One region of the Microbacterium wangruii genome, then DNA from elsewhere that is predicted to be linked to it. Evidence: predicted binding sites of a transcription regulator. Region 1 holds the regulator's gene; the other holds the start of a gene.
What was found. Region 1 encodes LexA, which represses DNA repair genes until DNA is damaged. Its sites were predicted from a motif close to TCGAACANNTGTTCGA; they were not measured.
Positions count from the first base shown of each region.

Region 2: the regulator LexA is predicted to act here: its motif matches at 2,716-2,731, upstream of QNO26_RS03720 (HNH endonuclease signature motif containing protein).

Region 1 is NZ_CP126742.1:2,185,394-2,189,652, forward strand. Features, by position in the region: gene QNO26_RS10405 (histidinol-phosphate transaminase) at 1-1,081, opposite strand, end outside; gene QNO26_RS10410 (LysM peptidoglycan-binding domain-containing protein) at 1,147-1,506, opposite strand; gene lexA (transcriptional repressor LexA) at 1,761-2,453, shown strand; gene metE (5-methyltetrahydropteroyltriglutamate--homocysteine S-methyltransferase) at 2,536-4,259, opposite strand, start outside.
Region 2 is NZ_CP126742.1:795,931-800,189, reverse strand. Features, by position in the region: gene QNO26_RS03735 (lactonase family protein) at 1-326, shown strand, start outside; gene QNO26_RS03730 (aggregation-promoting factor C-terminal-like domain-containing protein) at 515-1,525, shown strand; gene QNO26_RS03725 (hypothetical protein) at 1,714-2,640, shown strand; gene QNO26_RS03720 (HNH endonuclease signature motif containing protein) at 2,753-4,102, shown strand; gene QNO26_RS03715 (nuclear transport factor 2 family protein) at 4,221-4,259, shown strand, end outside.

The sequences.
Region 1 (4,259 bases):
CTATCGACGCCAGCGCGTCGAGGAACGCGGTCGTCTCCTGCTCGGTCCCCGCCGTCACCCGGAGGTGGTGCGGGATGCCGACGTCGCGGATGAGCACTCCCCTGTCGTAGAGCGCCTGCCACGTGGCGGCGGGGTCGGCGACGCCGCCGAACAGCACGAAGTTCGTCCACGACTCGTGGGGCTCGTATCCCAGCGCCTCCAGGGTCGCCGAGATGCGGTCGCGCTGGGAGACGATCTCGTCGACCATGCCCAGCATGACCGGCGCGTGCCGCAGCGCGGCGGTGGCGGCCGCCTGAGTGAGTGCGCTGAGGTGGTACGGCAGCCGCACCAGCCGCAGGGCGTCGATCAGCGCGGGATCGGCTGCGAGGTATCCCACCCGCGCTCCGGCGAAGGCGAAGGCCTTGCTCATGGTGCGGGACACCACGAGCCGCTCGCGCCCCGGCATCAGCGTCACCGCCGACCGCGCGTCGCGTGGGGCGAACTCGACGTACGCCTCATCGACGATCACGACACCGGCTGTGGCCTCGTAGACCGCCTCGACCACGTCGAGTGACAGCGGCGTTCCGGTGGGGTTGTTCGGCGCGCAGAGGAAGACCACGTCGGGCGCCGCCTCCGCGACCTGCGATGCCGCGTCGTCGGGAGCGAGGGTGAAGTCGTGCGCGCGGTGACCGGCGACCCAGGTGGCTCCCGTCCCCCGCGTCAACAGCGGGTACATCGAGTAGGTCGGCGCGAAGGAGAACGCGGTGCGGCCGGGACCGGCGAACGCCTGCAGCACATGCTGCAGCACCTCGTTCGAGCCGTTCGCCGCCCAGATCTGGTCGCGGGACAGGCCGTGGCCGAGGTACTCGGCGAAGGCCTCGCGCAGCGCCGTGAACTCGCGGTCGGGGTAACGGTTCACGTCGCGCAGCGCACGAGCGACGGCGTCGAGGATGTCGCCCGCGACCTCGTCGGGAACCGGATGCGTGTTCTCGTTGACGTTCAGAGCGACGGGGAGTGCCGCCTGCGGAGCGCCGTACGGCGTCTGGCCGCGCAGATCGTCGCGGAGGGGGAGGTCGTTGAGACTCGGGATCACCCCTCCCATGCTAGCCAGCCCGGCCATCAGTGGGCTCGGCCCCAGGTCGGAACGTATCGCCCTCGCACCCGGCCTCACGGCGCGGCGGTGTACTCCCAGGGGATGGACAGTCGCTGACCGGCGGCGACCACGGAGGACTCGAGGGCGTTCAGCCGCACGATCTCGTGGATGACGTCGCGCGGGTCGGCCTGGGGCGCGACCTCTTCGGCGATCGACCACAGCGATTCGCCCGCAGCGACGGTGACCATCTGGAACGAGCCGGCCGGAGCGGAGCGGTCCCCGCTGGCGAGTGCACCTCCCCCACTGAGGGCGGCGGCGCCGACGGCGATGACGATGGGGAGGGCGGCGAGACCGGTGAACACCCGGCGACCGCGGGCGGTGAGCCGCAGCCGCGTGGCGGACGACGTCGGTCCGGCGAGCTGGATGGTGGTCATGGAGTCCTCCTCTGTGGCGATCTTCGCATCCGACCTTCGGCCAGGAAGGCCGGATGCGAAGTTCTTTTCCGAAGTTATCTTCGATGTTCTAGGGTGTCAAGCACGGGACCGGTCGGATATCGAATCGCACGCGACACGCGTGGACCTCTGCGCCGCGGCATCCGGCACCGGATACGGTTTCGATAGGAGCACCCCATCACGGACCTCCGACATTCGAAGACGCTGCCTCGCGCGGCGAGACGGGAGAAGGCTCGATGACCGACGCGACACCGGCCGGCCGCGAGCGGGACAAGCCGCAGACGCGGCGGCGCAAGAGCCTCAGCGAGAAGCAGCTGGCGATCCTCGAGGTCATCCAGCGCTCGATCGCACGGCATGGCTACCCGCCGAGCATGAGGGAGATCGGCGACGCGGTGGGACTCAAATCGCTGTCGAGCGTGACCCACCAGCTCAATCAGCTCGAGCTGAGCGGATACCTCCGGCGCGACCCCGGCAAGACGCGCGCCATGGAGGTGCTGATCGACCTGCCCGGCTCTGCCGCCGAGAATCCTGCCGATGCCGCGCCCAGCGTCGGCGACGCCGCGCTCGTGCCGCTCGTCGGCCGCATCGCCGCGGGCGTGCCGATCACCGCCGACCAGCAGGTGGAGGAGATCTTCCCGCTGCCGCGCCAGCTGGTGGGCAAGGGTGACCTGTTCATGCTGAAGGTCAGCGGCGAATCGATGATCGATGCCGCGATCTGCGACGGCGACTGGGTGGTCGTCCGCTCGCAGCCCACAGCCGACAACGGCGACATCGTCGCGGCGATGCTCGACGGCGAGGCGACGGTCAAGACGTTCCGCCAGCGCGACGGTCACACGTGGCTGCTGCCGCGCAACAGCGCGTTCGAGCCGATCCTGGGCGACGAGTCGGTCGTGCTGGGCAAGGTGGTGGCGGTGCTGCGCGCGGTATAGCCGCGACCGCGCGTACGCCGCGTGACATGACGAGGGGATGCCGCACTGCCGCGGCATCCCCTCGTGCGTCCCCGCCGGGAGGTCAGGCCCGCACCGCCACCTCCTCGCGCACCACGCGCGCGGCTGAGACGAGGTTCTCCAGCGACGCGACCGTCTCGGCATAGCCGCGGGTCTTCAGTCCGCAGTCGGGGTTGACCCACACCTGGCCGATCGGCAGCTCGGTGACGGCGCGCCACAGGAGGCCCGCGATCTCGTCGACGGACGGCACCCGGGGCGAGTGGATGTCGTACACGCCTGGCCCGACGCCGCGCGCGAAGCCCGAGGAGCGGATGTCGCCGATCACCTCGCCACGGCTGCGGGCCGCTTCGATGGAGGTGACATCGGCGTCCAGCGCAGCGATCGCATCGATGACGACGGCGAACTCCGAATAGCACAGGTGCGTGTGCACCTGGGTGGCGGGGACGGCGCCCGCGGTGGCGAGACGGAACGCACCGACCGACCACTCCAGGTAGTGCGGCTGGTCGGCGCTCTTCAGCGGCAGCAGCTCGCGCAGGGCGGGCTCGTCCACCTGGATGATGCGGATGCCGGCCGCCTCGAGGTCGGCGATCTCATCGCGGAGGGCGAGCGCCACCTGGTCCGCGGTCTCGCCCAGCGGCTGATCGTCGCGCACGAACGACCACGCCAGAATGGTCACCGGCCCCGTCAGCATCCCCTTCACCGGAGCCGCGGTGAGGCTCTGGGCGTAGGCCGACCACCCCACGGTGATGGGGGCCGGCCGAGAGACGTCTCCCCACAGGATCGACGGGCGGGTGGCCCGCGATCCGTAGGACTGCACCCAGCCGTTGCGGGTGACGGCGAAGCCGTCGAGGTTCTCGGCGAAGTACTGCACCATGTCGTTGCGCTCCGCCTCGCCGTGCACCAGCACGTCCAGCCCCAGGCGCTCCTGCAGCTCGATCACCCGGCGGATCTCGTCGCGCAGGAAGCCGTCGTACTGCGCGGCGGTCAGTTCTCCACGCGCAGCGGCGGCGCGGGCACGGCGGATGTCGCCGGTCTGCGGGAAGGAGCCGATCGTCGTCGTCGGCAGCACGGGGAGTCCGAGCTCACGCTGCGCGGATTCCCGCGTGGCGGCTGCGGCCCGCGAGTAGTCGTCGGGACTCAGCGCCGCTGCTCGCGGCCGGACCGCCCCGTCGCGCACGCCGGGGGCGGCGTGCCGGTCGGCGAGCGCAGCGGATGCCGCCGCCAGCTCGTCGGCGATGCCCTCGCGCCCGACCTGCAGCCCCGTGGCGAGCGTGGCGACCTGCTGCACCTTCTGGTCGGCGAAGGCGAGCCAGGACACCAGGCGGGGATCGAGGTCGGGCTCATCCGCGACGTCGTGCGGCACATGCTGCAACGAGGTCGAGGTGCCTGCGGCGACGGCGCGGGCACCGAGGGCGCGCAGCGCGTCGAGTCGCTCCCAGGCGGCGGCGAGGTCGCCGCGCCACACGTTGCGGCCGTCGATGACGCCACCCACCAGCGTCTTGCCGTCGAGGCCGGGGGCGGGCTCCGGCACGCCGCCCCGGTGCAGGTCGAGCGCCACCGCCTCGATCGGAGCCGCGGCGAGCGCCCGCCACGCCTCGGCCGACAGCCGGCCGTAGCCGGCGGCGACAAGCACGGCGGGACGGTCGGCGGCGTCGCCGAGCAGCGCATAGGCGCGGGCCGCGGCTTCGGCGAGGGCGGCAGGCGACGCCGGCAGGCTCTCGCTCACCAGCGCCGGCTCGTCCAGCTGCACCCACTCCGCGCCCGCCGCGCGCAGGGCGGCGAGAAGCG
Region 2 (4,259 bases), 1.4 Mb from region 1:
GCGCCGACCCCATGGCGAATCACTACATCTGGGGCGCCGACCTGCACTTCTCCGACGGCGGCCGGCGACTGTGGTGCTCGGAGCGCACTGAGAGCACCCTGGGCGCCGTGGCAGTCGCCGCCGACGGCACGGTCTCGGCTCCCGAGCGCTTCACTGTGACCGAGCCGCAGCCGCGCGGATTCGCCGTCAGCCCCGACGGCGCATACCTCGTCGCGGCAGGCGAGCGATCGACCACAGTGTCGCTCTACGCCGTCGAGGATGAGGGATTGCACCTGTTGGAACGCGCAGAAACCGGCGCAGGCGCGAACTGGGTGCGGTTCGCCTAGATCCCAGTGACCCACCGGAAAAACAGCGGTCTGACCACGCCTTTTCCTTCAGTCGCGCCCAGGTAACGGTCAGGTAACGCACCGGAAGCGTCCAGAAACCTCCCCAAGAGTGGGCCACCTGATCCGCCCGAACGGATTCGACGCGCCGGCATTCGGTGCGCCCTCGACTACGGAACCGGTCCTGACTCTTGCTTTCTGACACCACCACGAACCCCACCCGCCGCAGCACGCGTCACACCGAACGCCGTCTGCGCCGCCGCCCGCTGCTGGCCGTCGCGACGCTCGCGGTCGGGATCGTGGCGGCAGCGTGCTCCACCGCGAGCACCCCCGCCGCCTCGCTCGCGTGGGCTGCACAGCCGCCCGTCTTCGAGCTGGCGTCGTCCACGACGCCCCTGCACGCCGAGGCCGCCGCGCAGGTGAAGACGGCCGACGACCCCGCCTCGGAGGCCGACCAGGCGCTCGCCGCGGCGCAGGCCGCTGTCGCCGCGGCCACGGCCGTCGCCGCCGACATCGCCGCGTCGGGCCTCGACATCGGCGCGCCCGACACCACCGTCGACACCGCAGGGCTCTCGACGGCTGTGCAGCAGCTCGAGAGGGCACAGGCACTTCCCTTCGCGGACCTGGATGAGACGACCGACGAGGTCGCCGCCGAGACCGGCACGGTGAACGAGGCGACCGCCGGCCTGCGCGGCCGACTGGATGCCGCCGTCGCCGCCGAAGCCGAGCGCGTTGCTGCCGAGCAGGCCCGACTCGAGGCGGAGGCCGCTGCGGCCGCCGCTGCCGCGGAGGCAGAGGCGGCCGAGGCCGCTGCGCGCCCGAGCAGCTCCGGCGGCTCGTCCGCTCCCGCGAGCCCGAGCCCCGTCTATGCCTCCGGCGGCGCCGTGGGCGGCACAAGCCCGGCCGATGCCCAGGCCACCGCGCACTCGATGCTCGCCGGGTACGGCTGGGGCGACGACCAGTTCGGATGCCTCGTGTCGCTGTGGAACAAGGAATCGGGCTGGAACTACCAGGCGTACAACGCCGGCAGCGGTGCCTTCGGCATTCCGCAGGCGCTCCCCGGCAGCAAGATGGCCAGCGCCGGCGCCGACTGGCAGACCAACCCCGCGACGCAGATCGCGTGGGGCCTGGGATACATCTCCGGGCGCTACGGATCTCCGTGCGGCGCTTGGGGCCACTCGCAGTCCGTCGGCTGGTACTGAGCTTCGACGAAAGGCGCCGGTGCGCGGGTTCAGCCCGCCACCGGCGCCTTCGTCTTGCGTCACCTGCCCGCTCGACGGGGAGCCCAGCGGAAGATCCGGCGGGGCGGCTCCGTGGTGATGCTCCCTGACACCGCTCACCCGCACGTAGGCTGGCGCCGCCGGTCCGCGTCGAGCCCATCGAAGAAGCCATGAATCCCGAGCCCATCACGTCCGGGTCGGTGAAGAGGGTCCCGCAGCGCACCCGTCCGCTCTGGCTCTTTCCGCTCACCGGGGCGACGGCCGCGCTGGTCGGGCTCCTCCCCTGGCTCCTCACCGGAGCGCGGATGCCGACGCAGAACCTGTGGGCGTTCACGCCCGGCGTCCCGCCGATCATCCTGTTGCCGTTCAGTCAATACGCCGTGGGGCTGATCCTCTCCGTGATCGTCGTGGGTGCTGCCCTCGCCGGCATCGGCGGCCGCGCGCTCGGCGCCCGCTCGAGACGGCGGGCAACCGGCTTTCTGCTTGCGGGTGTGGGCCTCGTCCAGCTGGGTGCCGTCGCGCAGACCGCCGCCACGGTGGCCGCAACGCTGCAGGAGCGCACAGAATCGGCGATCTATGTGACGGGGCTGACCCTCGGCAGCGTGCTCACGATCGCCATCGGCCTGGCAGCGACCACACTCATCGCGACCGCGCCGCAGGCCGGCGCGCTGATCGGTCTCGCGGTGGGCTCGGCCGCCGCGGGCGGGTGGCTGTCTGCGATCATCGTGCCCTTCGGCTCCTTTCCCCCGGAGTTCCCCGCTGCCCTGTGGCTTGTGCAGTGGGTGCCCGCCGTGCTGGTGGGCGCGGCGATCACGTGGACGGGAGTGTCGACGGCGGGAAGGGTCATCGCGGCCATCGCCGCCATCGTCATCGTGTGGGTGACCCCGGCCGTCGTCACCGGCCTGACCAATGCAGTCGGCTCACGCGTGCTGGCGGAAAGCCCCGCCGACATGCTCGACTACGGGCTCGGGGTCTTCCGCATGGCGCTGTTCGAGCCGGCACTGGCGATGCGACCGATCCTGACGGCGATCGTCGTGGCGGCGATCGGACTGGGGCTCCGTGCGCTCCTGCGCCGCCCCCGTGAGATTCGCGCCTGACTCCCCCCGAGCGGCCGCACCGCTGGCTGGGCGCCCCGCTCGTCGTTGCACGTTATCCACAGGCACTGCTGTTACTCGAACAAATGTCCTAGGGTTGCGCGACAATGGATGCATGCCGAGAACCAGGTACCTCCCCGCCGACGAAGCCGCTGCGCGTGCTGTCGACCGGCTCGGCGAGGTGCTTCCCGACCTCGTCGGGGTGCGGCAGCAGATGGCACGCCTGCAGGCGCACGAGGCCCGGCTGCTCGCCGCGAGCGGTGCCATCGTCGACGACTGGGTGATGGATGCCGGCTTGCAGCACCGCTCCGAAGCCGAGATGCCGCACCGCATCGCGGCATCCGAGATCGCCGCCGCCTGGCGGGTCAGCGACCGCACCGTGCAGCGCCAGATGGCTGATGCCGCCACCCTCGTCAACGACTACCCGGCCACCCTCGCGTCGCTCGAGGCGGGCCGCATCTCCAGCGCCCACGTGCGGGTCATCGTCGGCAACGGCGCGATCATCGCGCGTCCTGAACTGCGTGCCAAGTACGAAGCCGCCATCCTGCCCTACGCCGAATCCGAAGCGGCCACGCGGGTGGCGCCGATCGCGCGGCTGCGCGCCCAGTGGTTCGCCGAGACCACCTTCGACGAGCGCCACCGGCAGGCACGGCTGCGGCGCAGCGTCTCCCTCACCGACCTCGACGACGGCATGGCCGAACTCGTCGCCATCCTCCCCGCCGCACTCGCCCACGGCGCGTACGACCGTATCTCGCAGATCGCCCGCATCGCCCAGACCGCACGCAGCGCCTCGGACGATGACGACGCGCTCCTCCCGGTCGACGACGTCCCGTCGGATGCCACCCCCGACACCCGCACCCTGAATGAGCTGCGGGCCGACGCCTTGAGCGATCTGCTGCTCACCGGCATGCCCTCCTCGGTATCGATCCCGGGCGGACGTGAGGCGATCCGCGCGAACATCCAGGTCACGGTGCCGGTACTCACGCTCATCGGCGATCATGTCGCCGACCCATTCGAGCCGACCACCCTCGTCGGGCACGGGCCGATCGACGCTGTGACAGCGCGCACCCTGGCGGCCGGGGCACCCGGATGGGACCGCATCCTCACCCACCCGGTCTCGGGCGCCGTTCTCGCCGTCGACCGCTACCGTCCCTCCGAAGAGATGCGCCGGCATCTGCGCACGCGCGATCAGCACTGCCGGTTCCCCGCCTGCCGGATACCGGCGCGTCTGTGCGACATCGATCACACCATCGATCACGCGCACGGCGGACCGACCGCGATCGCGAATCTCGCCCACTTCTGCAGACGACATCACAGCGGCAAGCACCACTCTCCCTGGCGCGTCCAGCAAGACGCCGGTGGCGTGCTGAGGTGGACCTCCCCGACCGGTCGGGTGTACATCGACCGCCCGGTCAGCGAGGTCGCCTTCGCCACCGAACCCGAGTTCGATCCGGCGCCTTTCTGAGGCGAACCGCCCGACCGAACCGCCCGACCGAACCGCCCGACCGAACCGCCCGACCGAACCGCCCGACCGCCTGTCAATCCCACTGCGCAGTGTCCGCACCCCGGAGTAGACCATCGCCATGAGCAGAACACGCACCTGGCTGGACGGCTACATCACC